Regions from separate parts of the Streptomyces sp. VNUA24 genome, predicted to be linked through region 1. Evidence: predicted binding sites of a transcription regulator. Region 1 holds the regulator's gene; each other region holds the start of a gene.
The links. Region 1 encodes HrcA, which represses chaperone genes, less so after heat shock. Its sites were predicted from a motif close to TTNGCACTCNGNNNNNCNGAGTGCNAA; they were not measured.
Positions count from the first base shown of each region.

Region 2: a site for HrcA is predicted at 4,346-4,372, ahead of groL (chaperonin GroEL). Genes of this name have one in related genera too.
Region 3: a site for HrcA is predicted at 3,378-3,404, ahead of groES (co-chaperone GroES). Genes of this name have one in related genera too.

Region 1 covers NZ_CP119143.1:7,406,870-7,416,489, reverse strand. The annotation lists gene PYR72_RS31750 (nitronate monooxygenase) at 1-583, opposite strand, end outside; gene dnaJ (molecular chaperone DnaJ) at 759-1,895, opposite strand; gene hrcA (heat-inducible transcriptional repressor HrcA) at 1,896-2,912, opposite strand; gene PYR72_RS31735 (MBL fold metallo-hydrolase) at 3,101-3,832, shown strand; gene PYR72_RS31730 (DUF3097 domain-containing protein) at 3,875-4,690, shown strand; gene PYR72_RS31725 (Uma2 family endonuclease) at 4,668-5,246, opposite strand; gene hemW (radical SAM family heme chaperone HemW) at 5,346-6,578, opposite strand; gene PYR72_RS31715 (SpoIIE family protein phosphatase) at 6,610-9,219, opposite strand; gene PYR72_RS31710 (HAMP domain-containing protein) at 9,348-9,620, shown strand, end outside.
Region 2 covers NZ_CP119143.1:6,295,053-6,304,672, reverse strand. The annotation lists gene PYR72_RS27035 (hypothetical protein) at 367-1,266, shown strand; gene PYR72_RS27030 (NADH:flavin oxidoreductase) at 1,259-2,380, opposite strand; gene groL (chaperonin GroEL) at 2,597-4,219, opposite strand; gene PYR72_RS27020 (cold-shock protein) at 4,588-4,794, opposite strand; gene PYR72_RS27015 (MoaD/ThiS family protein) at 5,257-5,532, opposite strand; gene thrC (threonine synthase) at 5,635-6,927, opposite strand; SAM riboswitch class I at 6,945-7,091, opposite strand; gene PYR72_RS27005 (glucosyl-3-phosphoglycerate synthase) at 7,223-8,167, shown strand; gene PYR72_RS27000 (trehalose-6-phosphate synthase) at 8,392-9,620, shown strand, end outside.
Region 3 covers NZ_CP119143.1:4,637,568-4,647,187, forward strand. The annotation lists gene PYR72_RS19470 (SDR family oxidoreductase) at 1-284, shown strand, start outside; gene PYR72_RS19475 (ester cyclase) at 378-1,085, shown strand; gene groL (chaperonin GroEL) at 1,179-2,804, opposite strand; gene groES (co-chaperone GroES) at 2,924-3,232, opposite strand; gene PYR72_RS19490 (polysaccharide deacetylase family protein) at 3,481-4,434, opposite strand; gene PYR72_RS19495 (polysaccharide deacetylase family protein) at 4,431-5,357, opposite strand; gene PYR72_RS19500 (class I SAM-dependent methyltransferase) at 5,540-6,736, shown strand; gene PYR72_RS19505 (DUF6596 domain-containing protein) at 6,762-8,075, opposite strand; gene PYR72_RS19510 (YciI family protein) at 8,127-8,483, opposite strand; gene PYR72_RS19515 (LCP family protein) at 8,632-9,620, opposite strand, start outside.

The DNA of each region.
Region 1 (9,620 bases):
CGATGCCGGCGCAGTCCCGTTCGGGGTCGTCGCGGTGGGTGCCCTGGTGGCCGCCCGCCTCGACGCCCTGCACGATCACGGCGTGGGCCCCGGACCGCTCCACGGCCTGGGCCTCCTCCGCCGAGGTCGCGGTGACCAGGGTGAGCGTGCCCTTGCGGGCGAGGGACTCCACGACCTCGGGGGTCGGGCAGCCGAAGTGGAACGACACCACCGGTACGGGGTTGTCGAGCAGCACGGCGAGCTTGGCCTCGTAGCCGTCGTCGCGTCCGCTGTCCGGGTCGCCCAGCTCGGCGTCGTACCAGGTCGCCTCACCGGCCAGCTGCTCCGCGTAGACGTCGACGGCGGCGGGCTCGGAGTACTCCGGCTGCGGCATGAACAGGTTGACGCCGAAGGGGCGGGAGGTGAGGGCCCGGAGGGCCTTGATCTCCTGGTACATCCCGTCGGCCGTCTTGTACCCGGCGGCGAGGAAGCCCAGCCCGCCCGCCTCGGACACGGCGGCGGCCAGCCGGGGCACGGAGACACCGCCCGCCATGGGGGCCTGCACGATCGGCAGCGGGACGAGATCGGTCAGCGCGGAGGACATGACGGCATGGTGCCACTGTCCTCCGGACATCGCCGAATCGGGTGCGGGCGGTTGTTCGAGTGCGGGTCCGTCGTGGGTGGTCGCGCAGTTCCCCGCGCCCCTCAAGACATCTTTTCAGGGGCGCGGGGAACTGCGCGAGAAGCCCCACCGGACCCGCACCCGACAACGAACCCGCTCAGCGCCCGTTGAACGCGTCCTTCAGGCGGGAGAACAACCCCTGCTGCCCGGGCTGGAACTGCCCCGTGGGCCGCTCCTCCCCGCGCATCGCGGCGAGCTGCCGCAGCAGGGCCTCCTGCTCGGGATCCAGCTTCGTCGGCGTCTGCACCTCGACGTGGACGATCAGATCGCCCCGGCCGCCGCCCCGCAGATGCGTGACACCGCGGCCGTGCAGCGGGATCGACTGCCCGGACTGCGTCCCGGGCCGGATGTCGACCTCCTCCAGACCGTCCAGCGTCTCCAGCGGCACCTTGGTGCCGAGGGAGGCCGCCGTCATCGGGATGGTGACCGTGCAGTGCAGATCGTCACCGCGCCGCTGGAACGTCGAGTGCGGCAGCTCGTGGATCTCGACGTAGAGGTCACCGGCGGGACCGCCACCCGGCCCCACCTCGCCCTCACCGGCGAGCTGGATCCGTGTGCCGTTGTCGACACCGGCCGGGATCTTGACCGTGAGCGTCCGCCGCGACCGCACCCGCCCGTCGCCCGCGCACTCGGGGCACGGGTTGGGGACGATCGTGCCGAACCCCTGGCACTGCGGGCAGGGCCGGGAGGTCATGACCTGACCGAGGAAGGACCGCGTGACCTGCGAGACCTCACCGCGGCCGCGGCACATGTCACAGGTCTGCGCGGTGGTGCCCGGGGCCGCGCCCTCGCCGCTGCACGTCGTGCAGACGATGGCGGTGTCGACCTGGATGTCCTTCGTGGTGCCGAAGGCCGCCTCGTCGAGGTCGATCTCCAGCCGGATCATCGCGTCCTGTCCCCGGCGCGTACGCGAGCGGGGACCCCGCTGCGACGCCGTGCCGAAGAAGGCGTCCATGATGTCCGAGAAGTTCCCGAAGCCGCCGGCGCCGAAGCCGCCCGCACCCCCGCCGCCCGCCTGGGACAGGGGGTCGCCGCCGAGGTCGTAGACCTGCTTCTTCTGCGGGTCCGACAACACCTCGTAGGCGGCGTTGATCTCCTTGAACCGCTCCTGGGTCTTCGGATCGGGGTTGACGTCCGGATGCAGCTCGCGCGCGAGCCTCCGGAACGCCTTCTTGATCTCGTCCTGGGACGCGTCGCGGCGCACGCCGAGCACGGCGTAGTAGTCCGTGGCCACTCAGGACTCCGCCAGGATCTGTCCGACGTACCGTGCCACCGCTCGTACCGCTCCCATCGTTCCCGGATAGTCCATGCGCGTAGGTCCGACCACGCCCAGCTTCGCTACTGCCTCACCGCCCGAACCGTAGCCGACGGAGACGACGGACGTGGAGTTGAGTCCCTCATACGCGTTCTCATGACCGATGCGTACGGTCATGCCCGAATCCCCCGCCTCACCAAGCAACTTGAGGAGGACGACCTGTTCCTCCAAGGCTTCCAGAACGGGCCGGATGGTGAGGGGGAAGTCATGTCCGAAGCGGGTGAGATTGGCGGTTCCGCCGATCATCAGCCGCTCCTCGCTCTCCTCGACGAGTGCTTCGAGGAGGGTGGAGAGCACCGTCGCGACCGTGCCCCGGTCCTCCAGGTCGAACGCCTCGGGCAGGTCCTCGACCAGCCTCGGCACATCGGTGAAGCGGCGGCCCGCGACCTTGCTGTTGAGCCGGGCCCGCAGGTCCGCGAGTGACGTTTCTCCGAACGGCGCCGGGCAGTCCACCAGCCGCTGCTCCACCCGTCCCGTGTCCGTGATCAGCACGAGCATCAGCCGGGCGGGCGCCAGCGACAGCAGCTCCACGTGCCGCACCGTCGACCGTGTGAGCGACGGGTACTGCACGACGGCGACCTGCCGGGTGAGCTGCGCGAGCAGCCGCACGGTCCGTGCCACCACGTCGTCGAGGTCGACCGCGCCGTCCAGGAAGTTCTGGATGGCGCGCCGCTCGGGCGGGGTCATCGGCTTGACCCCGGCGAGCTTGTCGACGAAGAGCCGGTACCCCTTGTCGGTGGGGATGCGGCCCGCGCTGGTGTGGGGCTGGGCGATGAAGCCCTCGTCCTCCAGCGCCGCCATGTCGTTGCGAACGGTCGCCGGGGAGACGCCGAGGTTGTGCCGCTCGGTGAGCGCCTTGGAACCGACCGGCTCCTCGGTGCCCACGTAGTCCTGGACGATGGCGCGCAGCACCTGCAGCCTGCGTTCACTGAGCACCGCGCACACCTCCCGTTCGCGCTCCTGCGGCTTCCCCTTGGCACTCACCCCGGGCGAGTGCCAACACTCCCCGCCCAGTGTACGGCGGTGGGGTACGCCCCCGGCAAGGCCGGGCTCCGGCCGGGGGCTGTTTCCTACCGGGGAGTACACGACGACGCCGTCCCCGGAGCTACGGCTAGCGTCGGCGCATGACGGTGACTTGGGAAGAGTGCGGGTGGCAGGAATTGACGTCCGGGGTCGGACGATGCCGCCTGCCCGGCTGGGACTGCACGGCCGGGCTGGTGGTCGGGGAGGGCTCGGCCCTCGTGATCGACGCGGGTTCGAGCCTGCGGGAGGGCGCGCGGTTGCGCGGCGAGGCGTGCCGGCTGCTCGGTGGCGCCCGTGTGACACATCTCGCGCTCACCCACCCGCACTTCGACCATGTCTTCGGGGCGGCCGCGTTCGCCGGGGTGGAGGTCTTCGGCGCGGTGGGGGTCGACGGCGTCCTGAGCCGTGACCACGAGGCCCTCCGCGCGGACGCCGTGCACCACGGCCTTCCCCCGGCGGACGCCACCGAGGCCGCCGACCTGCTGGTACGTCCCCGTCACCTGGTCTCCGGGGAGTGGACGCTCGACCTCGGAGGCGATGTCCGGGTGCTGCTGGCGAACGTGGGCCCCGGGCACACGGGGCACGACCTGGCGGTCCTGGTGTCAGGGGGCGCTCGGGAGGTGGTGTTCTGCGGGGACCTGGTCGAGGAGTCCGGCGAGCCGCAGGCGGGCCCCGACGCGATCCCGTCCCGCTGGCCGGCCGCGCTGGACCGGCTGCTGGACCTCGGCGGCGAGGACGCGCTGTACGTGCCCGGCCACGGGGCGGTGGTGGACGCGGCGTTCGTCCGGGCCCAGCGCGACGCCCTGGCACGCCGCTTCGGCGTGTCGGACTGAGCACGGGGGCATCCGGGCGCGGCTTCTCCTATCGTCACTCGAATGCGCCAGTACTCACCCGACCTGACCCCGCCGTGGAAGAAGCCGAAGCCGGTCCCCGAGGTCCCGGCCGATCCCGGTCTGGTCGTCGAGGAGCCCGCCACCGGCTTCTGCGGCGCGGTCGTCGGCTGCGAGGCGGGCACGGTGACGCTGGAGGACCGCTTCGGCAAGCACCGGGTGTTCCCGCTGGAGCCGCGGGGGTTCCTGCTGGAGGGGCAGGTGGTGACGCTGGTCCGCCCCGCGTCGTCGGCCCCGGTCCGTCCCTCCCGCACGGCCTCCGGCTCCGTGGCCGTGCCGGGCGCTCGCGCGCGGGTCGCCCGCGCCGGGCGCATCTACGTGGAGGGGCGCCACGACGCCGAGCTGGTCGAGAAGGTGTGGGGCGACGATCTGCGGGTCGAGGGTGTGGTGGTGGAGTACCTGGAGGGTGTGGACGACCTGCCCGCGATCGTCGAGGACTTCGCCCCGGGGCCGGACGCGCGGCTCGGCGTGCTGGTCGACCACCTGGTCCCCGGCAGCAAGGAGTCCCGCATCGCCGCGTCGGTGACCAGCGAGCACGCGCTCGTCGTCGGGCACCCGTACATCGACATCTGGGAGGCGGTGAAGCCGTCGTCGGTGGGCATCGCGGCGTGGCCGCGGGTGCCGCGGGGGCAGGACTGGAAGACCGGGGTGTGCCGGGCGCTGGGGTGGCCCTCGGAGAACACCGGGGCGGTGTGGCAGGCGATCCTGGGGCGGGTGGGGTCCTACAAGGACCTGGAGCCGGAGTTGCTGGGGCGGGTGGAGGAGCTGATCGACTTCGTCACGGATAGCGGTGGGGCCTGACGTCGGGCAAGGTGGCGAAGTCACTCGTATCCAGTTCGACTCCCAGAATCTCCAAGGCCACTGGGTCACCGAACTTGGTGATCTGTTGCGTCAGATACTTCGCGTCTTCGCCCACTCCCTCGGGTCTGGTCAGCAGGACGCATTGCCCCATGATCGGGTCCAGGATGAGATAGGCAGGCACCTTGCCTGCTGCGTAGATCGACCTCTTGACCTCGTAATCCTGATGAACACTGGACTTGGAGACGACCTCCACCACCAGGCTGACCAGTTGGGCGGGCAACAGCCGGCCCGAAGCAGGCAAGAGGTCCCGCGCGACGACCACCAGATCCGGCACCGGCTCACTGGCCTCGGTCGGAATGTCGACGTCCTGTGTCTGAAGACGAGACCAGCGCGCTCGTGGAATCTGGTCCTGCACATCGACAACGATCATGTTGTGCACGATGTCAGGGCTGACCATCATCACGATCACCCCCCGGAGAAGCTCTACCTTGACGCCCTCGGGGGGCTCGAACTCCGCGAAGAACCTGGTCATCCCACGCTCGTCCACAGCGGTCATCTCCATGGCCTACATATCTGCCGCGTGCTATTGGCGGCAGCCTACGAACCAGGTTAGGTACCGAACCTCCGTTCCGTACCGATTCACCCACCCGGATGATCAGTCCACCAGGTCCCGCACCACCGCGTCCGCCAGCAACCGCCCCCGCAGCGTCAGCACCGCACGCCCCTCCTCGTACGGCCCCGTCTCCAGCAGCCCGTCGGCGAGCGCGCGACCGGCGGCCGCACGGCCGTCCTCCTTCAGCAGCGGCAGGGGGCACCCCTCCCGCAGCCGCAGTTCCAGCAGGATGCGCTCGACCCTGCGGTCCTCGTCCGACAGGAGCTCCCGCCCGGCGCCAGGGGAGCGCCCCTCCGCCAGCGCGCCCGCGTACGCGCCGGGGTGCTTGACGTTCCACCAGCGGACGCCGCCGACGTGGCTGTGGGCACCCGGTCCCGCGCCCCACCAGTCGGCGCCCCGCCAGTACAGCTCGTTGTGGAGGCAGCGCCCGGCGTCGGACGTGGCCCAGTTGGACACCTCGTACCAGTCGAACCCGGCGGCCGACAGCATCTCCTCGGCGATCAGGTACCGGTCGGCGTGGACGTCGTCGTCCGTCATCGGGACCTCGCCGCGCCGGATGCGCCGGGCGAGCTGCGTGCCCTCCTCGACGATCAGCGCGTACGCCGAGACGTGGTCGGGCCCGGCGCCGAGCGCGGCGTCCAGGGAGGCCCGCCAGTCGTCGTCGGACTCGCCGGGGGTGCCGTAGATCAGGTCGAGGTTGACGTGGTCGAAGCCGGCGGCGCGTGCCTCCGCGACGCATGCCTCGGGGCGCCCGGGCGTGTGCGTACGGTCGAGGATCTTCAGGACGTGCTGCCGGGCGCTCTGCATGCCGAAGGAGACGCGGTTGAAGCCGCCCGCGCGGAGGGTCTCCAGGTACGCCGGGTCCACGGACTCCGGGTTCGCCTCCGTCGTCACCTCGGCGTCGTCGGCGAGGGAGAACTCGTCGCGGATCGCCCCCAGCATCCGTACGAGGTCGTCGGCGGCCAGCAGGGTGGGGGTGCCGCCGCCGACGAAGACGGTGCGGACGGGACGCGGGTCGTCCCCGAGGACCTTGCGGGCGAGGCGGATCTCGTCGACGACGGTGTCCGCGTAGTTGTCGCGGGAGGCGAGGACACCGCCGGTGCCGCGCAGCTCGGTGGCGGTGTAGGTGTTGAAGTCGCAGTAGCCGCAGCGGGTCGCGCAGTACGGGACGTGCAGATAGAACCCGAGGGGCCGCTCGGCCGCGCCGGCCAGGGCGTGGGCGGGCAGCGCGCCGTCGTCGGGGACGGGCTCACCGTCGGGGAGTGCGGAAGGCATGTGCTCCATTGTCCCGCACCCCCGCGGGTCCTCATTCCGCCCGCAGCACCAGCAGTGCGAGGTCGTCGTCGGGGGGCCGGTCACCGAACTCGTGGACGAGCCGCCGGATGCGTTCGGCGGTGAGTTCGGCGTCGAGCCCGGCGCAGCCGGAGAGCGCGGTGGCGAGGCCGTCCTCGTCGTCGAACATGCGGGGGCCGCTGCGGCGCTCGGTGACCCCGTCGGTCACGCACAGCAGGGTGTCGCCGCGGCGCAGCTCGAAGGTCTCGGAGACGTACGCGGTGTCCTCGATCACCCCGAGCAGCGTCTGCGGCTCGGCCACGGCCCGTACGTCGCCGTCGGGGCCCAGCAGCAGCGGCAGCGGGTGCCCGGCGGAGGCGAGGGTGCAGCGGACGCCGCCGTCGACGGGGACGAGTTCGCCGTAGAGGAGGGACAGGAAGCGGGTCTGCGGGCCGTCGGGGTCGACGAGGCCGGGGTCGCCCGCCGTGACCAGGGCGCGGGCGGCGGCGTCGGCGGCCTCGGTGGCGTCGTCGAGGAGGAGCTGGTTGAGCCGGTCGAGGACGTCCGCGACGCCGTAGCCCTCGCGGGCGAGCAGCCGCAGCCAGGGCCGGGCGAGGCCGATGACGACGGCCGCCTCGGGGCCCTTGCCCTGGACGTCGCCGATCGCGAAGCACCAGCGGCCCCGGCCCGCCGGGAAGAGGTCGTAGAAGTCGCCGCTGGGTCCGCCCTTGTCGCACGGCTCGTAGACGAGCGCGCTGGACACACCGGGGATCTCGGCGACCGCGCCCGGCAGCAGTCCGCGCTGCAGGACACGGCTGATGGTGGCCTGGCGGGCGTACTGGCGGGCCGCGCCGATGGACAGCGCGATCCGCCGGCTGAGGTCCTCGACCAGCCCGGTCACCTCGTCGGGAAACCGCGGCAGCCCGGCCCGCCCGATGACGAGCGTCCCGAGCGGGCGTCCCCCGGCGATCAACCGGTACGCGAGCGCGGCACCGGGTGCGTCGCCTGCGCGAGCCGGGGCTTCGTCTCCTGCGCGAGCCAGGGCTTCGTCTCCTGCCCGGGCTGCGGCTTCGCCTCCTGCGCGCGCTTGAGCTGCGGTTGCGCCGCGCGCTTGAGCTGCGGTTTCGCTTCCGAGCACGGCTTCGTCGCCGGGTGCGGGGGCGTTGCCGCGTGCCGCTCGGGGGTCGGTCCCGGGTTCGGCCCCGGGCCCGGTCACGGCGTTGGACTCGGCTGTGGTCTCGGCTGTGGTCTCGGCTGTGGTCTCGGATGCGGCCCGGGTTTCGGCTCGGGGGTCGGTTTCGGGCCCGGCGGCGGTTCGGGCGTGGACGGCGTCGGCTGCCTCGGCCTCGGGCGCGGCTCCGGTGTCGGCCTCGGCCCCAGCCGTGGCTTCGGCGCAGGTCCCGGCCCGGGTCCCGGCTTCGGCACAGGCCCCTGCCCCTGCCCTTGCCCCTGGTTCGGCTGCGGGTTCGGCCCAGGTGCCGGCTCGGGCCCCGGCCTCGGCCTCCCGCTCCCCCGCCGGCCCGGCCCCGCCCCCGAACGAGCCCCCGTCCTCCGCCGGCCTCGGCCACGGCACAGGTACCGCCCGTGATCTCACCGAGTCGGGCAGTCTCGGGGGGTCCTTCTCCAGGGCCCGGCGGAGTTCCTCGATGCGGTTCTCGCTGCCGTGCCACACACGGGCGAGGCGGGGCGCGGGGCCGAGCGAGCCGTCGCCGCCGCGCCAGCCCAGCCCCTCCTCCTCCAGCCACACCGCGCACCAGTCGGCCAGTCTCGGCACGAGCAGCTGCCCGGCGAGCGCGGCGACGAGGTCCTCGTCCAGCTGTCCGGTGAGCAGGTCGGACGCCTCCGCGAGGAAGGAGAGCGCACCCCGGTTCAGCCACTCCCGGTCGTGCTCCCCGCCGGGCCGGGGCACGGGCGCGACGAGGCCGCCCGGGTCCACGTCCTGTCCGGGGCCCGCCGCACCGGCGTACGCCCGCGCATCCCCGGCGTCGTACCCCTCGGCCCCCTCGGCCCCCTCGGCCGACGAACCGCCCGCATCGCCGCCGTACGGCTCGAACACCCCCTCCACCGCCCCCACCGCCATCGCCCCGTCGACCGACAGCCGGGCCCAGACGGTCTTGGCGCCGGTCCGGTAGGTGATCCCCCAGGCTTCGCAGAGCGCGGCGACCAGGCGCAGGCCACGCCCGTACTCGGCGGCGCCGTAAGGCCGTTCGAGGAGGTACGGCCGCTCGGCGCCCTCGCTGCGTACCTCCCGGGAGGGATGGTGGTCCGAGACCTCCAGGAGCAGCCATCCGGCGGCCGCCGGGGCGTCCCGGCCGAGCCGGCAGACCAGGTCGACATCGGTGCCCGCGTGGACGACCGCGTTGGTGACCAGTTCGCTGACCACCACGAGCGCGTCCTCGACGACACGGGCCGGGAGCGCGGCGGCACCGGGCAGGCCCAGCTCGGCCCACTCCGCGAGCGCGGCGGAGACGAAGCGCCGGGCGGCTCCGGGCGCGAGCGGCCCGCCGGGAAGCGACAGATGCGCCGTCGCACGCCGGTCGAGTCCGGCGTACGCGGGCGCGGCGTGCAGGGACTCGGACCCGACGCGCGCCGGCGCATCAGAAGCGCAGGACACGATGTCCCGTTGCGTCGGAATGGCCCCCACTGAGCGGCTCCCTGAGAAAGTTCGGACGAATAGGCCTCAGGCGGCACGGCCAGAGTGACAGACTGACCACGCCCATAAGCGCCGAGTTACCGAAGTGGGCCACCATGAGCGAGAACAGTGGTACACGGATGTCCGAAAACGGCCGGAAGAACGGTCAAACGGACAGCCAGACGGACAGTCGAACGGACGGACTGATCCGGGCGGCCGATCTCCGCGCGCTGACCGCCGCCATGACCGCCGCGCGCGACGGCAGCTTCACGAAGGTCCCTCAGACGGGCCCCGCACCGGTCGCGGAGCTGTGCGCCCTCTTCAACCAGATCATCGACCGCAGTACCCACTTCGGCTCCGAAGTGCAGCGCGTACGGCGCGAGTTGGTCCGTCACGGCCGCCTCGACGAGCGG
Region 2 (9,620 bases), 1.1 Mb from region 1:
AGAGCGTGATCACCGAAGTGCGCCCACGCTACCCGGCCACCCCGCCCTCCGGCGAGTGAATTAGCCCCCGCCGGGACGCCCCGAAGCTCAAGCGGTCAGCCCCGAGCCCTCTTTTCAAGGAACGGGAGGTGGGCCTCAACCCACCCTCCCACCCGGCAAGTTGACGGCATGCGGTCGACTTGCAACGCAACGTGACGTTGCTGATACGGTGCCCGCAGACGAAACAGCCCCCGCCAGGTGCTACCAACACCTGCGGGGGCTTGACCTACAAGATCGAAGGAAAAGTTCGATCCCATGGCTGTTGCCAACTTTAGTGCTGCCGTCCCGCCCGTGCACGCGGACCCTCACCCTCCGCATCGCCACCCCATGGCGGCCCCGGGTTACGGCAAACGTGCCGCGCCCGGTCAACTCCCGCGCACCGCACATGACTTCGCGGACCTCCTCCCCCGCGAGGCGGCGATCGCCGCGTACCTGGATCGCCTCCCCGACGGCGCCGACATCAGCGTGAAGACGCTGGCCAAGGAGCTGCCGTACGGCCAGTGCGCCCTGCGGACCGCCCTCAACAGGCTCCAGGCGGCAGGGCACTTGCGCCGGGGCCGCGAACATCTGACCGCCGTGTCGGGGACCTCCCACTGGATCACCCGAACGTGGTTCTCCCGTACCGCGCGCGACGACGACTGGTGGGCGAGGTTCACCCGGGGTGACGTACCGGAGGAGTCGCACAAGCCGCCGCCGACCCGCTCCCGCGCCCACATCCTCCTCGCGGCCCTGGGCCGGGAGACCCCCGCGCTCTCCCTCTCCCAGGCCGACTGCGCGGACCTGGCTCCGCTGCTGCTGCCGTGGTTCGAGCGGGGCGCGACCGACGAGACGATCCGCCGGGCCCTCACGGCGGGCCTCCCCACCCCCGTCCACAGCCCGGCGGCCCTCATCCGCACCCGCCTCCGCGACAAGCTCCCCCCGGAGCCGGAACCGCGGCAGGCCCCGGAGCCGTCGTCGTCCCGCCCTCCCCTGCGCATGCTGGAATGCGCCCACTGCCGCACCCCGGGCCGACCGGAGGCCCTGCCGGGCGGCGTCTGCGGCCCCTGCCGGGGCGAACGCGCTCCGGCGCGTCGCCCCGACGCGCCCCTGTCCTCGTCGACCGTCCGCACCCTCGCGGCGGAGATCCGTGCGGCGATGGACCGGCGACGACAGGAGCAGCGGGAGGAGCAGGGGCGACAGGAGCGGCAGGGCAACACCCGTACGACCGCCCCGGCGAAGCTCAGCTGAGCGAGGTCAGCGCCGCCGGCTGGAACGCCTTCAGTTCGTCGAAGCGGCCGTCAAGGACCTTCGCGGCCCACTGCGGGTCCTGGAGGAGCGCGCGGCCCACGGCGACGAGGTCGAACTCCTCGGCCTCCAGGCTGTTCAGCAGGTCGTCGATCCCCTTCGACGGCGCGCCCTCACCGGCGAACGCGGTGAGGAACTCGCCGTCCAGGCCCACCGAGCCGACCGTGATGGCGGGCTTGCCGGTGAGCTTCTTCGTCCAGCCCGCGAGGTTCAGCTCGGAACCCTCGAACTCCGCCTGCCAGTAGCGGCGCGTGGACGCGTGGAACGCGTCGACGCCGGCCGCGACGAGCGGGTTCAGCAGGGCCTCCAGCTCCTCGGGCGTGTGGGCGAGGCGCGCGTCGTACCCGTCCTGCTTCCACTGCGAGTAGCGGAAGATGACGGGGAAGCCGGCCGACACGGAGTCCCGCACGGCCGCCACGACCTCCGCCGCGAACTTCGTCCGGGAGACGAGGTCGCCGCCGTAGGCGTCGGTGCGGCGGTTGGTGCGCTCCCAGAGGAACTGGTCGATGAGGTAGCCGTGGGCGCCGTGCAGCTCGACGCCGTCCATGCCGATGCGCTCGGCCTCGGCGGCGGACTTGGCGAACGCCTCGACGACCTCGTCGATGTCGGCCTGCGTCATGGCCCGGCCGCCCTCGGCCTCGGTGCCGTCGACCCGCAGCCCGGACGGGCCGAGGACCGGCGCGTCGGGGAAGAGCTGTCCCTGCCGCCGGACGGCCCCGATGTGCCACAGCTGCGGGACGATGGTGCCGCCGTGGGCGTGCACCGCCTCCGCGACCCTCGCCCAGCCCGCGAGCTGCTCCTCACCGGCGAACCTCGGCACGTTGTGCACGTCACCGGCGGTCTCGTGCCCGACGTAGGTCCCCTCGGTCACGATCAGGCCGACCCCCGCGGCCGCCCGCCGTCCGTAGTACGCGGCCACGTCCGCCCCCGGCACACCGCCGGGCGAGAACGTGCGCGTCATGGGCGCCATGGCGATCCGGTTGGGAACGGTCAGACCGTTGATCGTGACGGGCCGGGACAGTACCTCGGCGGCACGGGAGGGGGAGGCGGTGGTCACGTGAGGGCTCCTCGGGGACGAACGGATGGAACAGGCCGGTGACTCGCATTACATGCGCGTGCATATAGCCACCCTCCGGACAACCGCCTCGCCCACCCCGGCATTCCGCCCCCGCCCCCGCCTCCGATGTGACCCCGGACACGCCCGAGGGCGGCACCCCCTGGGTCCAGGGAGTGCCGCCCTCGGTACGGAAGGACGGTGATCGACCGGGGTCGATCAGAAGTCCATGTCACCGCCCGGCATGCCGCCGCCGGCGGGCGCGGCGGCCTTCTCCGGCTTGTCGGCGATGACGGCCTCGGTGGTGAGGAAGAGCGCGGCGATGGAGGCCGCGTTCTGCAGCGCGGAGCGCGTGACCTTCGCCGGGTCGATGATGCCCTCGGCGATCATGTCGACGTACTCACCGGTCGCGGCGTTCAGGCCGTGGCCGACGGGGAGGTTGCGCACCTTCTCGACGATGACACCGCCCTCCAGGCCACCGTTGACGGCGATCTGCTTGAGCGGGGCCTCCAGGGCGAGCTTCACGGCGTTGGCGCCGGTCGCCTCGTCACCCGACAGCTCCAGCTTCTCGAAGACCGAGGAGGCCTGCAGCAGGGCCACGCCACCACCGGCGACGATGCCCTCCTCGACGGCCGCCTTCGCGTTGCGAACGGCGTCCTCGATGCGGTGCTTGCGCTCCTTGAGCTCGACCTCGGTCGCGGCACCGGCCTTGATGACGGCCACGCCGCCCGCGAGCTTCGCCAGGCGCTCCTGGAGCTTCTCGCGGTCGTAGTCCGAGTCGCTGTTCTCGATCTCGGCGCGGATCTGGTTGACCCGGCCCTGGACCTGCTCCGAGGAGCCGGACCCGTCGACGATCGTGGTCTCGTCCTTGGTGATGACGACCTTGCGGGCGCGGCCCAGCAGGTCGATCGTGGTGTTCTCCAGCTTGAGGCCGACCTCCTCGGAGATCACCTCGCCGCCGGTGAGGATGGCGATGTCGTTCAGCATCGCCTTGCGGCGGTCGCCGAAGCCCGGGGCCTTGACGGCGACGGACTTGAAGGTGCCACGGATCTTGTTGACGACCAGGGTCGACAGGGCCTCGCCCTCGACGTCCTCGGCGATGATCAGCAGCGGCTTGCCCGACTGCATGACCTTCTCCAGGAGCGGGAGCAGGTCCTTGACGTTCGCGATCTTGGAGTTCGCGATCAGGATGTACGGGTCGTCGAGGACGGCCTCCATACGCTCCATGTCGGTGGCGAAGTACGCCGAGATGTAGCCCTTGTCGAAGCGCATACCCTCGGTGAGCTCCAGCTCCAGACCGAAGGTCTGGGACTCCTCGACGGTGATGACGCCTTCCTTGCCGACCTTGTCCATGGCCTCGGCGATGAGCTCGCCGATCTGGGTGTCGGCGGCGGAGATGGAGGCCGTGGAAGCGATCTGCTCCTTGGTCTCGACATCCTTCGCCTGCTCCAGCAGGGCGCCGGAGACGGCCTCGACGGCCTTCTCGATGCCGCGCTTGAGGGCCATCGGGTTGGCACCGGCGGCGACGTTGCGCAGGCCCTCGCGTACGAGCGCCTGGGCGAGGACGGTCGCGGTGGTCGTACCGTCACCGGCGACGTCGTCCGTCTTCTTGGCGACTTCCTTGACCAGCTCGGCGCCGATCTTCTCGTACGGGTCCTCGAGCTCGATCTCCTTGGCGATGGACACACCATCGTTGGTGATCGTGGGGGCGCCCCACTTCTTCTCGAGGACGACGTTGCGGCCCTTGGGGCCGAGCGTCACCTTGACGGCGTCCGCGAGCTGGTTCATGCCGCGCTCGAGGCCGCGCCGTGCCTCCTCGTCGAACGCGATGATCTTGGCCATGTGAAGTGGTCCTCCCGGACAGGGGGTGGATTGCTCCGGACCGCGCTGGCGCCCGCGACGGACGGCCTGCCTGCCTCGTGGTTCCTTGCCCCACCCGGCCTGCGGGCCTCGCCGACCCGGTCCTCGTTGTCACTCTCACCTTCAGAGTGCTAACGCCAATGATTAGCACTCGCCCCCTGCGAGTGCAAGCGCCTCTCGATGATCCGCAGGTGAACGCGCCCCTCGCGCCCCGCGCGCGACCCCGGTGCGCACCCCTCCGGGACCGGTCCGGGGGCCTGCGCACACAAGAGGGCCCGCACCCCGGAGCGGGGTGCGAGCCCTCCTACGAAGAACGAAGAACGTCGCTGCGTTGAAACCCGGCGCGTACTTCAGCCGGCCGCGAGCCGGACCATGTCCGCCTGCGGCCCCTTCTGACCCTGCGAGATCTCGAACTCGACCCGCTGGCCCTCTTCCAGGGTGCGGTAGCCGTCCATCTGAATCGCGCTGTAGTGGACGAATACATCCGCACCACCGTCGACCGCGATGAAGCCGTACCCCTTCTCCGCGTTGAACCACTTGACGGTGCCCTGAGCCATGCCTAACTCCCCTATTACTGGCCCTTGCACAGATCCACACTTCGCGGATCCGGGTCAGACCTCACCCCCCAACGGTTGGGGGTGTGCGCCGGAACGCGTCGACCGCGGCCGAATGTATCTGTCCAACTGCCCTCTGCAACAGGTCAATCGGACGAGAAATCTGGACACGACCGGTCGGGAATGTACGAACAATTCGCCCGAATTCAGGGCAAGTCGGGCTCCACAAAAGGAGCGAAACACGCAAATACCCTGCACACTTTGGCTACTTCATATAGGGCGTGCGGCGGAATCACATATGCGTCCGGCATGGAATCACTACGGTGATCGGACCGGGTTCCCCAACTCTACAGTGCTCAACCATAGAGAATTGCCCCCTCCGCTTCTCTCACGGAGGGGGCAATTCGATGAACGCTCGGTAATCGAAGTTACCGACGGTTACTACCGACCGGTACGGACCGGGGGTCAGCCACCCGCGACGGCCGGAATGATCGACACGCCCGCGCCGTCCGGCGTCGCCGTCTCCAGCCCCTGCTCGAACCGGACGTCGTCGTCGTTCACGTACACGTTCACGAACCGCCGCAGCTTGCCCTGGTCGTCGAGAACCCGGGCGGCGATCCCGTTGTGGTTCTTCTCCAGGTCGGCGATGACCTCGGCGAGGGTGCCGCCCTCGGCACTGACCTCGGCCTGCCCGCCGGTGTAGGTGCGAAGGATGGTCGGAATGCGGACGTTGACGGACATGATGTGAAACCTCCGGGGAGTGCAGCGAACCTAAGGGGCGCGGGGAACTGCGCGACAAGCCCCCACTTACCCGCAGCAGAACGACTTGCTGACGGGTCCTGCTTACGCGAGACCGGCCTCGCGGAACGAATCAAGGCTGGGCCGGATGGTGGCGGTGAGCCCCGTCCCCGCCACCGCGTCCAGCGTCTTGAGACCGTCACCGGTGTTGAGCACGACCGTGGTGAGCGTCGGGTCGAGCAGCCCGTCCTCGATCAGCTTCTTCGTCACGCCGACGGTCACACCACCGGCGGTCTCGGCGAAGATCCCCTCGGTCCGCGCGAGCAGCTTGATCGCCTCGACGACCTGCTCGTCCGTCACGTCCTCCACGGCCCCCCCGGTCCGCCGCGCGATGTCGAGCACGTACGGCCCGTCCGCCGGGTTGCCGATCGCCAGCGACTTCGCGATGGTGTTCGGCTTCTGCGGCCGTACGACGTCGTGGCCCGCCTTGTACGCCACCGACACCGGCGAGCAGCCCTCGGCCTGCGCACCGAAGATCTTGTACGGCTTGTCCTCGACGAGCCCGAGCTTGATCAGCTCCTGCAGCCCCTTGTCGATCTTCGTGAGCTGCGACCCGGAGGCGATCGGCACGACCAGCTGATCCGGGAGCTTCCAGCCCAGCTGCTCGCAGATCTCGTACGCCAGGGTCTTGGAGCCCTCCGCGTAGTACGGCCGCAGGTTGACGTTCACGAAGCCCCAGCCCTCGCCGGCCGGGTCGCCGATCAGCTCGGAGCAGAAGCGGTTCACGTCGTCGTAGTTGCCCTCGATGCCGACCAGCTCGCCGCCGTAGACCGCGGCCATGACGACCTTGCCCTGCTCCAGGTCGTGCGGGATGAACACGCAGGACCGGAAGCCGGCGCGGGCGGCGGCGGCGCCGACGGCGCCGGCCAGGTTGCCCGTGGAGGAGCAGGACAGGGTGGTGAAGCCGAAGGCGCGGGCCGCCTCCAGCGCCTGGGCGACGACCCGGTCCTTGAAGGAGTGCGTGGGGTTGCCGGAGTCGTCCTTGACGAAGAGCTTGCCGGCGTCGACGCCGAGCGCGGCGGCCAGGTTGTCGGCCTGCACGAGCTGGGTCCAGCCGGGATTGATGTTCGGCTTGGTCGCCACGTCGGCCGGGACGGGCAGCAGGGGGGCGTACCGCCAGATGTTCGCGGGACCGGACTCGATCCGCTTGCGCAGCTCCTCCGTGTCGTAGGCGGAGTAGTCGTACGCGATCTCCAGCGGCCCGAAACACTCCTCGCAGGCGAAGACCGGCCCGAGGGGGACGCGGTGGCCGCACTCACGACAGCTCAGTGCGGCGGCGGGGCCGAGGTCTACTGTGGAGGGGGAGTCGGTGGTGCTTGCAACAGTCTGCGCAGCCATGGAGGCGAGGCCCTTTCTCCTCATCTTCCTCGCGGCGCACTTCGCCGCGAGACGGATTTGGCACCTTCCCGAGCCGGGAGCCTCACCACGACGACGTGGTCAGACCGGCTGGAGGGTTGCCGGGGCTTCATCGGGCCGTATCCCTCTGCCCCTCTGGATGAGCGGTATTTGGTTGTATGAGCCGACGGGCACCGACATGCGATGGTCACCAGCGTTGTCCAAGACTGTAACCGAAGGCCAGGACAGTTGAGAGAGCCGTCCGAACCGCGAGATGAACGCAGAGGAGCCGCGCACTGTGCTGAAGGAAGTCGAGCACTGGCTGAACACCCGCTCCTGGTCCACGGCCGACCGCCCGCTCCACAGGATCATGGCCGCGAAACGAGCGAGCGGCCAGTCGGTCAGCGTCGTCCTGCCCGCGCTGAACGAGGAGGAGACCGTCGGCGACATCGTCGCGATCATCCGCCACGACCTCATGCGGCAGGTCCCGCTCGTCGACGAGATCGTGGTCGTCGACTCCGGCTCCACCGACCGGACGTCGCAGGTCGCGGCGGCGGCCGGGGCGCGCGTCGTCCACCGCGACGACATCCTGCCCCGCGTCCCGGCCGTGCCCGGCAAGGGCGAGGTGCTGTGGCGCTCGCTGCTCGTCACCCGGGGCGACATCGTCTGTTTCATCGACGCCGACCTCCGGGAGTTCTCGTCCGACTTCGTCTCCGGGATCGTGGGCCCGCTGCTCACGGACCCCGGGGTCGACCTCGTCAAGGCGATGTACGACCGCCCCCTCGGCTCCGCCGCCGGCCAGGGCGGCCGTGTGACGGAACTCATGGCCCGCCCCCTGCTCAACATGCACTGGCCGCAGCTGGCCGGCTTCGTCCAGCCGCTCGGCGGCGAGTACGCGGCGCGGCGCTCGCTCCTGGAGCGGCTGCCGTTCCCCGTGGGCTACGGCATCGAGCTGGGCATGCTGGTCGACGCGCTGCACCTGGTCGGCCTCGACGCGCTCGCCCAGGTCGACGTGGGCGTCCGCAAGCACCGGCACCAGGACGGGGCGGCGCTGGGCCGCATGTCCGCGGCGATCTACCGCACGGCCCAGCTCCGGCTGGCCCGCGGGCATCTGATCCGGCCGGTCCTGACGCAGTTCGAACGGGGCCGGGAGGGTTTTGAGCCGCGCACCTATTCGGTGGACCTGGAGGAGCGGCCGCCGATGGTGGAGATCACGGAGTACGCGAAGCGGAGGGCGGCGTAGGGGGCGGGGGTGCGGGGCTTCTCGCGCCCCTGAAAGCCAACGGTCCTGCGGGCCTGAAATGCCCGGGGCGCAGCCCCGGGCATTTCAGGGGCGCGGGGAACTGCGCGACCAGCCCCCACCCACCCGCACCCGCCACACAACAGGCGCTCCACCCTCATGAGGCACTCCTGTATACGGCCGCACCCCACGTTTGACCGGCGGAGCCCTTGGCTAGGTTGAGCCGTATGGCATCAACGCACGGCGCGGCCCACGTACTCGTCGCGTCCAACCGGGGACCCGTCACCTACACGCTGGACGAGGAGACCGACACGCTCGCGGCGAAGCGCGGCGGCGGCGGTCTCGTGTCGGGCCTCTCCGCGATCGACCCGTCCTCCGGCGCCGTCTGGGTGTGCTCCGCCCTGGGCGACGGCGACCGCGAGGCCGTACGACGCGGTGTCTCCGAACCGGGCGTGCGCATGCTGGACATCCCCGCCGACGTGCACCACGACGCGTACAACGGCGTGGCCAACTCCACGCTGTGGTTCGTGCACCACATGCTCTACCAGACCCCCCTGGAACCGGCCTTCGACGCGGAGTTCCGACGGCAGTGGGCGGCGTACGAGACGTACAACCGCGCCTTCGCCGAGGCGCTCGCCGACGAGGCGGCGGACGGCGCGGCCGTGCTGGTGCAGGACTACCACCTGGTCCTGGTCCCCCGGATGCTGCGCGACCTCCGCCCCGACCTGCGGATCGGCCACTTCTCGCACACCCCGTGGGCACCCGTCGACTACTTCCGGATGCTTCCCGACGACATCGCCGCGCAGGTGCTCGACGGCATCCTCGGCGCCGACCGGGCCGCGTTCCTCACCCAGCGGTGGGCCGACGCGTTCACCGCGTGCTGCCGGGCCGTCCTGGGCCCGGAGAGCCTGTCCGGCACCCGGATCGGCGTGCACGGCCTGGGCGCCGACGCGGACTTCCTGCGCTCCCGCGCCCACCAGGAGGACGTCGACGACCGCATCGCCCTGCTGCGGGAGCAGATCGGTACGGCCCCGGAGGGCACCCCGCGCCGCACGATCGTCCGCGTGGACCGCACGGAGCTGTCGAAGAACATCGTGCGCGGCCTGCACGCCTACCGGCAGCTCCTCGACGACCGGCCGACCTGGCGCGAGCGCGTCGTGCACGTCGCCTTCGCGTACCCGTCGCGGCAGGACCTCGCGGTGTACCGGGACTACATGACCGAGGTCGAGCGGGTCGCGGACGACATCAACGAGCGGTACGGGACACCGGACTGGACCCCGGTCGTCCTCCACCTCAAGGACGACTTCGCCCGGTCCCTGGCGGCGTACCGCCTCGCGGACGTGGCCCTGGTGAACCCCATCCGCGACGGCATGAACCTCGTCGCCAAGGAGGTGCCGGTCGTCTCCGACGAGGGGTGTGTGCTGGTGCTGTCCCGGGAGGCCGGGGCCTTCGAGGA
Region 3 (9,620 bases), 2.8 Mb from region 1:
GCGACCTGGCCGGGACCGGGGTGCGGCTGATGGCGCTGTGCCCGGGGTTCGTGCGCACCGAGTTCCACGACCGGGCCGGCATGGGCACCGACAGCATCCCGTCCTGGATGTGGCTCGACGCCGACAAGCTGGTCACCGCCGCCCTCGCCGACCTGTCCCGGGGCCGGACGGTCTCCGTCCCCGACCCGCGCTACAAGGCCCTGATGGGTGTGGTGAAGGTGGTGCCGCGGGGGATGCTGGGCGGGATCAGCTCGAAGACGGGACGCAAGTACGGGCCGCAGTAGCCGTCCCCCGAACGGTCCAGCGGGTGGGGGCGGCGGCCCGGCGCGACAATGGAGCTGTTCATCCGGACCCAGGGGGGTCGGAGGCGGTGTGTCATGACATTCGTGCAGCTCATCGACTGCAGGACCAGCCGGTTCGACGAGATGAACCGGCTGATGGACACCTGGGTGGAGCAGACCAAGGGGAAGCGGACCGCGACACACAGTGTGATCGGGAAGGACCGCTCGGACGGCTCGCACTTCGTGGAGATCGTGGAGTTCCCCTCGTACGAGGAGGCGATGCGCAACTCCGGGCTGCCGGAGACGGAGCGGATCTTCCAGGAGATGGTGGCGCTGTGCGACGAGATGCCCACGTTCACCGATCTGGACGTGGTGCGCGACGAGCAGTTGTACACGGCCACCGCACGCAGGTTCTTCGGGACGATCGGAACCGAGGGTGAACTGCCGCCACTGGACGACCTGTTGGTCGAGGACTACCACGACCACGATCCGGCCAACCCGCAGGACGTCATCGGCATGGACGCGGTCAGGCGCGAGGTCGGCATGTGGCGGGCCGCCTTCGACTTCTCGTTCGTGATCGGGGACCAGATCGCCCAGGAGGACCGGGTGTGCACGCGCTGGAGGTGGAACGGCACGCACCGGGGCGACTTCCTCGGGATGGCGGCCACCGGACGGGAGGCCACCATGACCGGCACGACGATCCACCGCTTCTCGTCGGACGGGAAGATCGCCGAGGGCTGGTGGGAGTACGACCGGCTCGGGCTGATGGGGCAGCTGGGCGCGCTCGACGCACTGGAGCGGTAGGCGGTACCGGTAGCGGTGGGCGGCGTGGAACGCGCGAAGGCCCGGCACCCCGAGGGGTGCCGGGCCTTCGCTACGGCTTGCCGACGGAGGACGTCAGTGGGCGTGGCCGTGGCCGCCGTGGCCCGCGTCGGCCGGCTCCTCTTCCTTCTTCTCGACGACCAGGGTCTCGGTCGTCAGGAGGAGGGAGGCGATGGAGGCGGCGTTCTCCAGGGCGGAGCGGGTGACCTTGACCGGGTCGATGACACCGGACTTCACCAGGTCGCCGTACTCGCCGGTGGCGGCGTTGAAGCCCTGGCCCTTGTCCAGCTCGGCGACCTTGGAGGTGATGACGTAACCCTCCAGGCCGGCGTTCTCCGCGATCCAGCGCAGCGGCTCGACGGCGGCCTTGCGGACGACGGCGACACCGGTGGCCTCGTCGCCGGTCTTGCCGAGGTTGCCCTCCAGGACCTTCACGGCGTGGACGAGCGCGGAGCCACCACCGGAGACGATGCCCTCCTCGACCGCGGCGCGGGTCGCGGAGATGGCGTCCTCCAGACGGTGCTTCTTCTCCTTCAGCTCCACCTCGGTGGCGGCGCCGACCTTGATCACGCACACGCCGCCGGCCAGCTTCGCGAGGCGCTCCTGGAGCTTCTCGCGGTCCCAGTCGGAGTCCGTGTTCTCGATCTCGGCCTTGATCTGGGCGACGCGGCCCTGCACGGCACCGGAGTCACCGGCGCCGTCGACGATCGTGGTGTCGTCCTTGGTGACGGTGACGCGGCGGGCGGAGCCGAGCACGTCCAGGCCGACCTGGTCGAGCTTGAGGCCGACCTCCTCGGAGATGACCTCGGCGCCGGTCAGCGTGGCCATGTCCTGCAGCATCGCCTTGCGGCGGTCGCCGAAGCCGGGGGCCTTGACGGCGACCGCGTTGAAGGTGCCGCGGATCTTGTTCACGACCAGGGTCGACAGGGCCTCGCCCTCGACGTCCTCGGCGATGATCAGCAGCGGCTTCGAGGCGTTGGCCTGGATGACCTTCTCCAGCAGGGGCAGCAGGTCGGCGATGGCCGCGATCTTGCCCTGGTGGATGAGGATGTACGGGTCGTCGAGGACGGCCTCCATACGCTCCTGGTCGGTGACGAAGTACGGGGAGAGGTAGCCCTTGTCGAAGGCCATGCCCTCGGTGAAGTCCAGCTCCAGACCGAAGGTGTTGGACTCCTCGACGGTGATGACACCGTCCTTGCCGACCTTGTCCATGGCCTCGGCGATCAGCTCGCCGACCTGCTGGTCCTGGGCGGAGAGACCGGCGACGGCGGCGATGTCCGACTTCTCGTCGATCGGGCGGGCGGTCGCGAGGAGCTCCTCGGACACGGCCTTGACCGCGGCGTCGATGCCCTTCTTCAGGGCGGCCGGGGAGGCACCCGCGGCGACGTTCTTCAGGCCCTCGCGCACGAGCGCCTGGGCGAGCACGGTGGCGGTGGTGGTGCCGTCACCCGCGATGTCGTTGGTCTTGGTCGCCACCTCCTTCACCAGCTGGGCACCGAGGTTCTCGTACGGGTCCTCGACCTCGACCTCACGGGCGATGGTCACGCCGTCGTTGGTGATGGTGGGGGCGCCGAACTTCTTGTCGATGACGACGTTGCGGCCCTTGGGGCCGATCGTCACCTTGACCGTGTCGGCCAGCTTGTTGACGCCGCGCTCGAGGGCGCGACGGGCGTCCTCGTCGAACTTCAGGATCTTCGCCATGGGAGCGGTTCAGCCCTCTCGGAAAATGTGGGTGAAACGAACTGCGCCCCAGACGCCCGGCTTCATAAGGTGGCGGGGGCCCGGGGCGCAGCTCACAAGCAGAATGTGCTTGAGGTGACTTACTTCTCGATGACCGCGAGCACGTCGCGGGACGAGAGGACGAGGTACTCCTCGCCGTTGTACTTCACCTCGGTGCCGCCGTACTTGCTGTACAGCACGATGTCGCCGACCTTGACGTCGAGCGGCAGGCGCTCGCCGTTCTCGAAGCGGCCCGGACCGACGGCGAGGATGACGCCCTCCTGGGGCTTCTCCTTCGCGGTGTCCGGGATGACCAGGCCAGAGGCGGTGGTCTGCTCGGCGTCGAGCGGCTGGACCACGATGCGGTCCTCGAGCGGCTTGATGGCAACCTTGGAGCTGGTGGTCGTCACGATCCGACCTCCCCCTTCGGAGATCTCACGGGGTTAACTGTCTGAGGTGGCGACCAGGTGGATCCGTCGTCGCGGGTGCCGGACCTGCCCGTCGCTGGTTGGCACTCTCCAGGGGGGAGTGCCAGACCTGAGACTATGACTGTGATTAGCACTCGGTCAAGCGGACTGCTAATCGAGTGGGTTGCGGCGGGTCGGCGGGCGGTCGCCGGGGGTCGTTCCGCGGGCCCTGCCGGCGCCGCGGCGCCGCCTCAGAGGTAGTCCTCCAGGCGGCCGACGGTGAGGCCCTGCTCCTGGATCCGGCGCAGCAGCCGCGTCGTCATCTGCGTGAGGGTGGCGCCCTTGAGCTGGTCCGGGCCCCGGAACTGGGCCAGGACGATGTCGCCGGGGCGCAGCCGGTCGCCGACGGCGTAGCGGAGGTCGTGGATCTGCATGGACGCGCGCCACAGGACGACGGCCGCGATGCCGCAGTCGGCGGCGGCGCGCAGCGTGGTGGTGTCGTGGAGGCCGTAGGGCGGGCGGAACAGGGTCGGCCGGGCGCCGAAGCGCTGCCTGAGCTTGTGCTGCTGGCCGCAGATCTCGGCGCGCTGGCCCGCGTACGGCAGGCCGCGCAGGGCGGTGTGGTCCAGGGTGTGGTTCTGCACGGTCGCCCCGACGGCCCGCAGCCGGGCGAAGTGGCCGTACCCCGGCCCCACGACACTGTCCGTCAGGAACATGCTCACCGGCAGCCGCAGCTCACGCACCATGTCGACGAATCTCGGGTCCTTCTCCGCGCCGTCGTCGTACGTCAGGAAGACCACCTTGTCCCGGGTCGGCACGCGGTCCACGACGGGCGGCAGCCCCGGGCCGGACGCGCGGAGCCGGGAGGGCCGGTCGGGCTCGCGGGGCGGGGGAGCGAGGGGGGCGGCGAGGCCCCAGCGGCGGTACGCGGGCGTGTGGGGGTGCGCGGGCGTGTGGGGGTGCGCGTGGGGGTGCGGGTGCTTGTGTCCGGGAGCGCGGGCGCCGCCTTCCGCGCCGGGGGTGTCCGGGACCGGGCGGGGGTCGTGCGCCGTCGCGCCCGCCCCGGGTGCGGCCGGCCGGGCGGCGGGACCGGCCGCGCACCCGGGGAGGAGCAGGGCGGCCAGGGCGAGCAGCGCGGCGAGTGCGACGGGTGCGGTGCGGGCGCGGGAGCCCGGCGTACGCCCGCGCGCCCCGCCGGCCGTCACAGGTAGTCCTCCAGCCTCGCCACCGCGTAGCCCTCGGCGGTGGCCCGGTCCAGGAAGCGGCGGACCATGTCGGGCATGGTGCCCTTCCCGTCGGACCTGCCGCGGAAGTGGCTCAGGACGATGTCGCCGGGGCGGAGCCGGCGGTCCGCCTCGCGGTGCTCCCAGCGGTCGGCGAAGACCTCCTCGTTCCAGAGGGGGACGACCTCGATCCCACAGGACCCGGCGGCGCGCAGGGTGTCCCGGTCGTAGCTCCCGTACGGCGGCCGGAAGAGCCGGGGCCGCTCGCCGTAGCGCTTCTCGATCACGTCCTGCATGCCGCAGATCTCGCGTTCCTGGGCGGCGCGGGAGAGGGAGCGCAGAGGGCGGTGGTGGAGGGTGTGGTTGCCGAGGACCACGCCCTGGTCCCGCATCCGGGCGAAGTAGCCGTAGTCCTCCTTGATCAGGTAGTCGCTGAGGAAGGCGGTGTACGGGACGCGCAGGTCGCTCATCATCCGCAGGAACGCGGGGTCCTTCTCGGCGCCGTCGTCGATCGTGAGGAAGAGGATCCTGTCGCGGGTGGGGACGGTGGTGAGGACCGGGGGGAGTCCGTCCCGCTCGTGGCCGTCGACCTCGAACCCCTCGCGTGTGCGGAGTTCCGGCTTCTCGGCCGGAGGGGGCGGCGCGGGCAGGGGCACCCCGGCCAGTCCCCAGCGCTTCGCCGCGGCGACCCGCGCGGCGTGCGCCCGGCGCAGCTTCCCGGCGTACGTGTCGAGGGCGCGGGCGCCCGGCGCCTGGAGGGGCCGCTGTCCGCGCTCCTGGCCATGGGCGGGCCCCGTGGTGCCCGCCCGTCCGGTCGCACCCTGTCCGACGTCCTCCCCGTCTCCCCTGGCGCACCCGGACACGATGACCGCGGCGGCGAGCACGGCGACACCGCCCCGGAACACGCCGCTCCGTCCCCGTCCCCAGAAACGCGCCCGCTTCGCACTCTTTACATCATTTTGTCGTACGAGTCGCATGGCGCCGCATCCTCGCAGCACGGCCCCGCTCCACGGCCCCGACACCGCCGTCCGGCCCCCACCGTCCACCAAGTGGCCCACGCCCCCTCCCCCTGACCGACAATGGCCCGGTGAACGACCTGGACCCCGCCGCCTTCCTCGCCCCCCTGCTCACCCCCGAGGGCCGCGCGCTCCTCGACGAGGTGCGCGACACCGAACCGGCGCGGGAACTGGCCGTGGCGACCCGGCTGCGCCGGGACCACCCGGCCCCCCTGGTGTCGGCGGCGCTCGCCCAGGCACGGCTGCGGCAGCGCGCGGCGGCGAAGTTCGGCGCGGCGGACGCGGAGCGGATGTTCTTCACGCCGAACGGTGTCGAGCAGTCGACCAGGACGTCCGTGGCGGCCTACCGGGCGGAATGCCTCCGGGCACTCGGCGTGCGGTCGGTCGCCGACCTGTGCTGCGGCATCGGCGGGGACGCGATCGCGATGGCGCGTGCCGGGATCCGGGTGCTGGCCGTCGACCGCGACCCGCTGACGGCGGCGGTCGCCCGCGCCAACGCCGACGCGCTGGGCCTCGCCGAGCTGATCGAGGTGCGCGAGGCGGACGTGACGGAGGTGGACACCGCCGGGTTCGACGCCGTGTTCGTCGACCCGGCCCGGCGCTCCTCCGCGCGCGGCCGGATCTTCGACCCGGAGTCCTACTCCCCGCCCCTGTCCTGGGCCGTGGCGGCCGCGCTGAAGGCCCCGCTGGGCGCGCTGAAGATCGCGCCCGGCATCCCGCACGAGGCGATCCCCCCGGCCGCCGAGGCCGAGTGGATCTCGGACGGCGGCGATGTGAAGGAGGCCGTGCTGTGGTTCCGCGAGGACGGCACCCCGGGGGCGCGGCGCGCGATGCTGCTGCCCGCGGAGGCGGGCATCCGGGCCACTCCCGACACGATGCTGCCCGATCCCCCGGTCCGCCCGGTCGGCCGGTACCTGTACGAGCCCGACGGCGCCGTCATCCGCGCCCATCTGGTCGCCGAGGTCGCGCGGGACCTGGAAGGCGGGCTGATCGACCCCACGATCGCCTACATCACCGCCGACGAGCACCATGTCACCCCGTACGCCACCGCCTACGAGATCACCGACCGACTCCCCTTCGGGGTCAAGAAGTTGAAGGCCCTGCTGCGGGAGCGCGAGGTGGGCATCCTGACCGTGAAGAAGCGTGGGTCGGCCGTGGAGCCGGAGGAACTGCGCAAGAAGGTCAAGCCGCAGGGACGCAACGCGGCGACGGTCTTCCTGACCCGGGTCGCGGGAGCGCCGGCAATGCTGATCGGCCACCCGGTCTGACCCCTACGGCCCCGGGCGGGGCTTCTCACGCCCCCTCATCCGCCCGCGCCAGCAGCAACGCCCGCTCCCGCTCGTTGCGCGCCAGCCCGGCCGCCCGTACGAACTCGGCGCGGGCCTCCTCCGTCCGGCCCAGCCGCCTCAGCAGATCCCCGCGGACGCTGGGCAGCAGGTGGTAGTCGCGCAGGGCCGGTGCGGCGGCGAGGCCGTCCACGATCTCCAGGGCGGGACCGGGGCCCTCGGCCATGGAGACGGCGACCGCGCGGTTCAGCTCCACCACCGGGGACGGGGCCCGGGCGGCCAGCAGGGCGTACAGGGTGACGATCTTCGGCCAGTCCGTCTCCTCGTAGGTGTACGCCTGGGCGTGGCAGGCGGCGATGGCGGCCTGGAGGGCGTACGGGCCCGGGGCGCCCGGCGCGCAGGCGGTGGCGCGGCCGAGCGCGGTGAAGCCCCGGGCGATGAGGGGGCGGTTCCAGCGGCGGCGGTCCTGGTCGGCGAGCAGGACCGGTTCCCCGGAGGGAGCCGTGCGGGCGGCGGCCCGTGACGCCTGGAGTTCCAGCAGGGCCGCCAGGCCGTGCACCTCGGGTTCCTTCGGCATCAGCTGGGCCAGCACCCGGGCCAGCCGGAGGGCGTCCTCGCACAGGGCCGGGCGCAGCAGGTCGTCTCCGGCGGTGGCCGCGTACCCCTCGTTGAAGATCAGGTAGATGACTTCCAGCACGGAGTCGAGGCGGGCCTCGCGGTCGGGGCCGTACGGCACCTCGAAGGCGACGTTCCTCGTGGCGAGCGTGCGCTTGGCGCGGACGACGCGCTGGGCGATGGTCGGCTCGGGGACCAGGAAGGCGCGGGCGATCTCGGGGGTGGTCAGACCGCCGAGGAGGCGCAGGGTGAGGGCGATGCGGGCCTCGGCGGAGAGCACGGGGTGGCAGGCCGTGAAGACGAGGCGGAGGAGGTCGTCGTCGATGTCGTCCGGGTCGGCCGGCCGGTCGAGGTGGGGCCCCGCCGCCTCCAGGTCCCGGCCCACCTCGGCGAGTTTGCTGGCGTACCGCTCCCGGCGGCGGACGAGGTCGATCGCCCGGTGCTTGGCGGTGGTCGTCAGCCAGGCGCCCGGATTGTCCGGCACCCCGTCCCGCGGCCACTGCTCCAGCGCCGCGACCAGCGCGTCCTGCGCCAGTTCCTCCGCGATCCCGACGTCCCGGACGATCCGCGTGACCCCGGCGATGATCCGGGGCGACTCCATGCGGAAGACGGTCTCGACCGTCTCGACGGCCGCGTCGGAGGCGGGCCGGGACGAGGGGGCGTCGGCGGGGGCGGGACCGGACGCGGAGGTGGGCTGTGGGGTCACAGCCCACCATCAGACACCCGGTCGGCGCCCCGGCCAAGCGGACCCGACGGCTCAGGGCTCCATGATCTCCCGCACCTCGCAGGTGACCGTCCAGTGCTCCTCGTGCACCTTCAGGAACCGCTTGGTCCACTCGATCGCCTCGGCCATGTCCTTGGCCTGGACGATGGCGTACCCGCCCACGACCTCCTTGGACTCGGTGAACGGCCCGTCCGTGACGGAGAGCTTCCCGCTCTCCCAGTGCACCCGCGTGCCCTGCGCGGTCGGGGACAGACCGGCGGTGTCCAGCAGGACGCCGGCCTTCGTCATCTCCTCGATCAGGTCCCCCATCCGCTGCATCAGCTCGGGGCTCGGGCCCTCGGCGGGGGCGTTGGTCTCGTCGATCCGGACCATCGACAGATAGCGCGGCATGGTGACTCCAGGTGCGTCGGCGGCCGGGGCTTCTCCCCGACTCTCACCCCTGCGTCGAACGGCCGCACCCCGGATCGACACGGTCGCCGAAATTTCCGGGAGAAGTTTTTCGCCCCCGCTCGCCCCGGCGCGCTGCGGCGGCCGCCCGCTACTTCAGCGACTCCCAGAGCTTTTTCGCCTCGGGTTCCCGTGCCACCACCCGGTTGCTGTCGTACGGGGCGGGCGCGACCGGCATCATCACGGTCGTGGTGGCGGCGGAGGACAGGCCCTCCAGGCTCCGGCCGAGGCGCACCAGGTCGGTGATCGAGGCGAGGCCGGTGTCCGTCGTGAGGCTCGCGGTGACCGCGTCGGCGGCCCGGTAGAGCTGCGCGGGGTTCGTCAGGAGGTCGGTCGAGGAGATCTGGTCCAGCAGGGCCTTCACCAGCTTCTGCTGGAGGCCGATACGGCCGAGGTCGCTGCCGTCGCCGATGCCGTGGCGGGTGCGGGCGAGGGCGAGCGCCTGCTCGCCGTCGAGGTGGTGGGTGCCCGCGGCCAGCTTGAGGTGGCTGTCGGCGTCGTCGATGTCCTCGTCCGTGGTGACCGTGACCCCGCCGAGCGCGTCGACGAGCTTGGCGAAGCCGGCGAAGTCGATCTCCATGTAGTGGTCCATGCGGACGCCCGTCATCGACTCGACCGTCTTCACCGCGCAGACCGGGCCGCCGACCGCGTACGCGCTGTTGAACATCGCGTTGTACGCCACCGCCGTCGAACCGCCCGACTCCAGCGGGCAGGACGGGCGGGTGACCAGGGTGTCGCGGGGGATGCTGACGACGGTCGCCCCGGTCCGGCCCTCGTCGACGTGGACGACCATCGCCGTGTCCGAGCGGGCGCCCGCGCCCTCGTCGCCACCGCCGAGCGCGGCGTTCTCCTTGCCGCTGCGGGAGTCGGAGCCGAGGACGAGGATGTTGAGCGCGCCGCTCGGCAGGGGGTCGGGGGTGGCCGACGCCTCGGGTGCGGCCGTCGTGGTGGTTCTCGCGGGGCGGTCGTCGCCGAGCGCGGTGTTGATGTCGACGCCCTTGATGTTGGCGTTGAGCCGCCAGAACGTCCAGCCCAGCCCGCTCGCGGCGAGCACGAGGACGCCGGCGAGGGCGAAGCCGG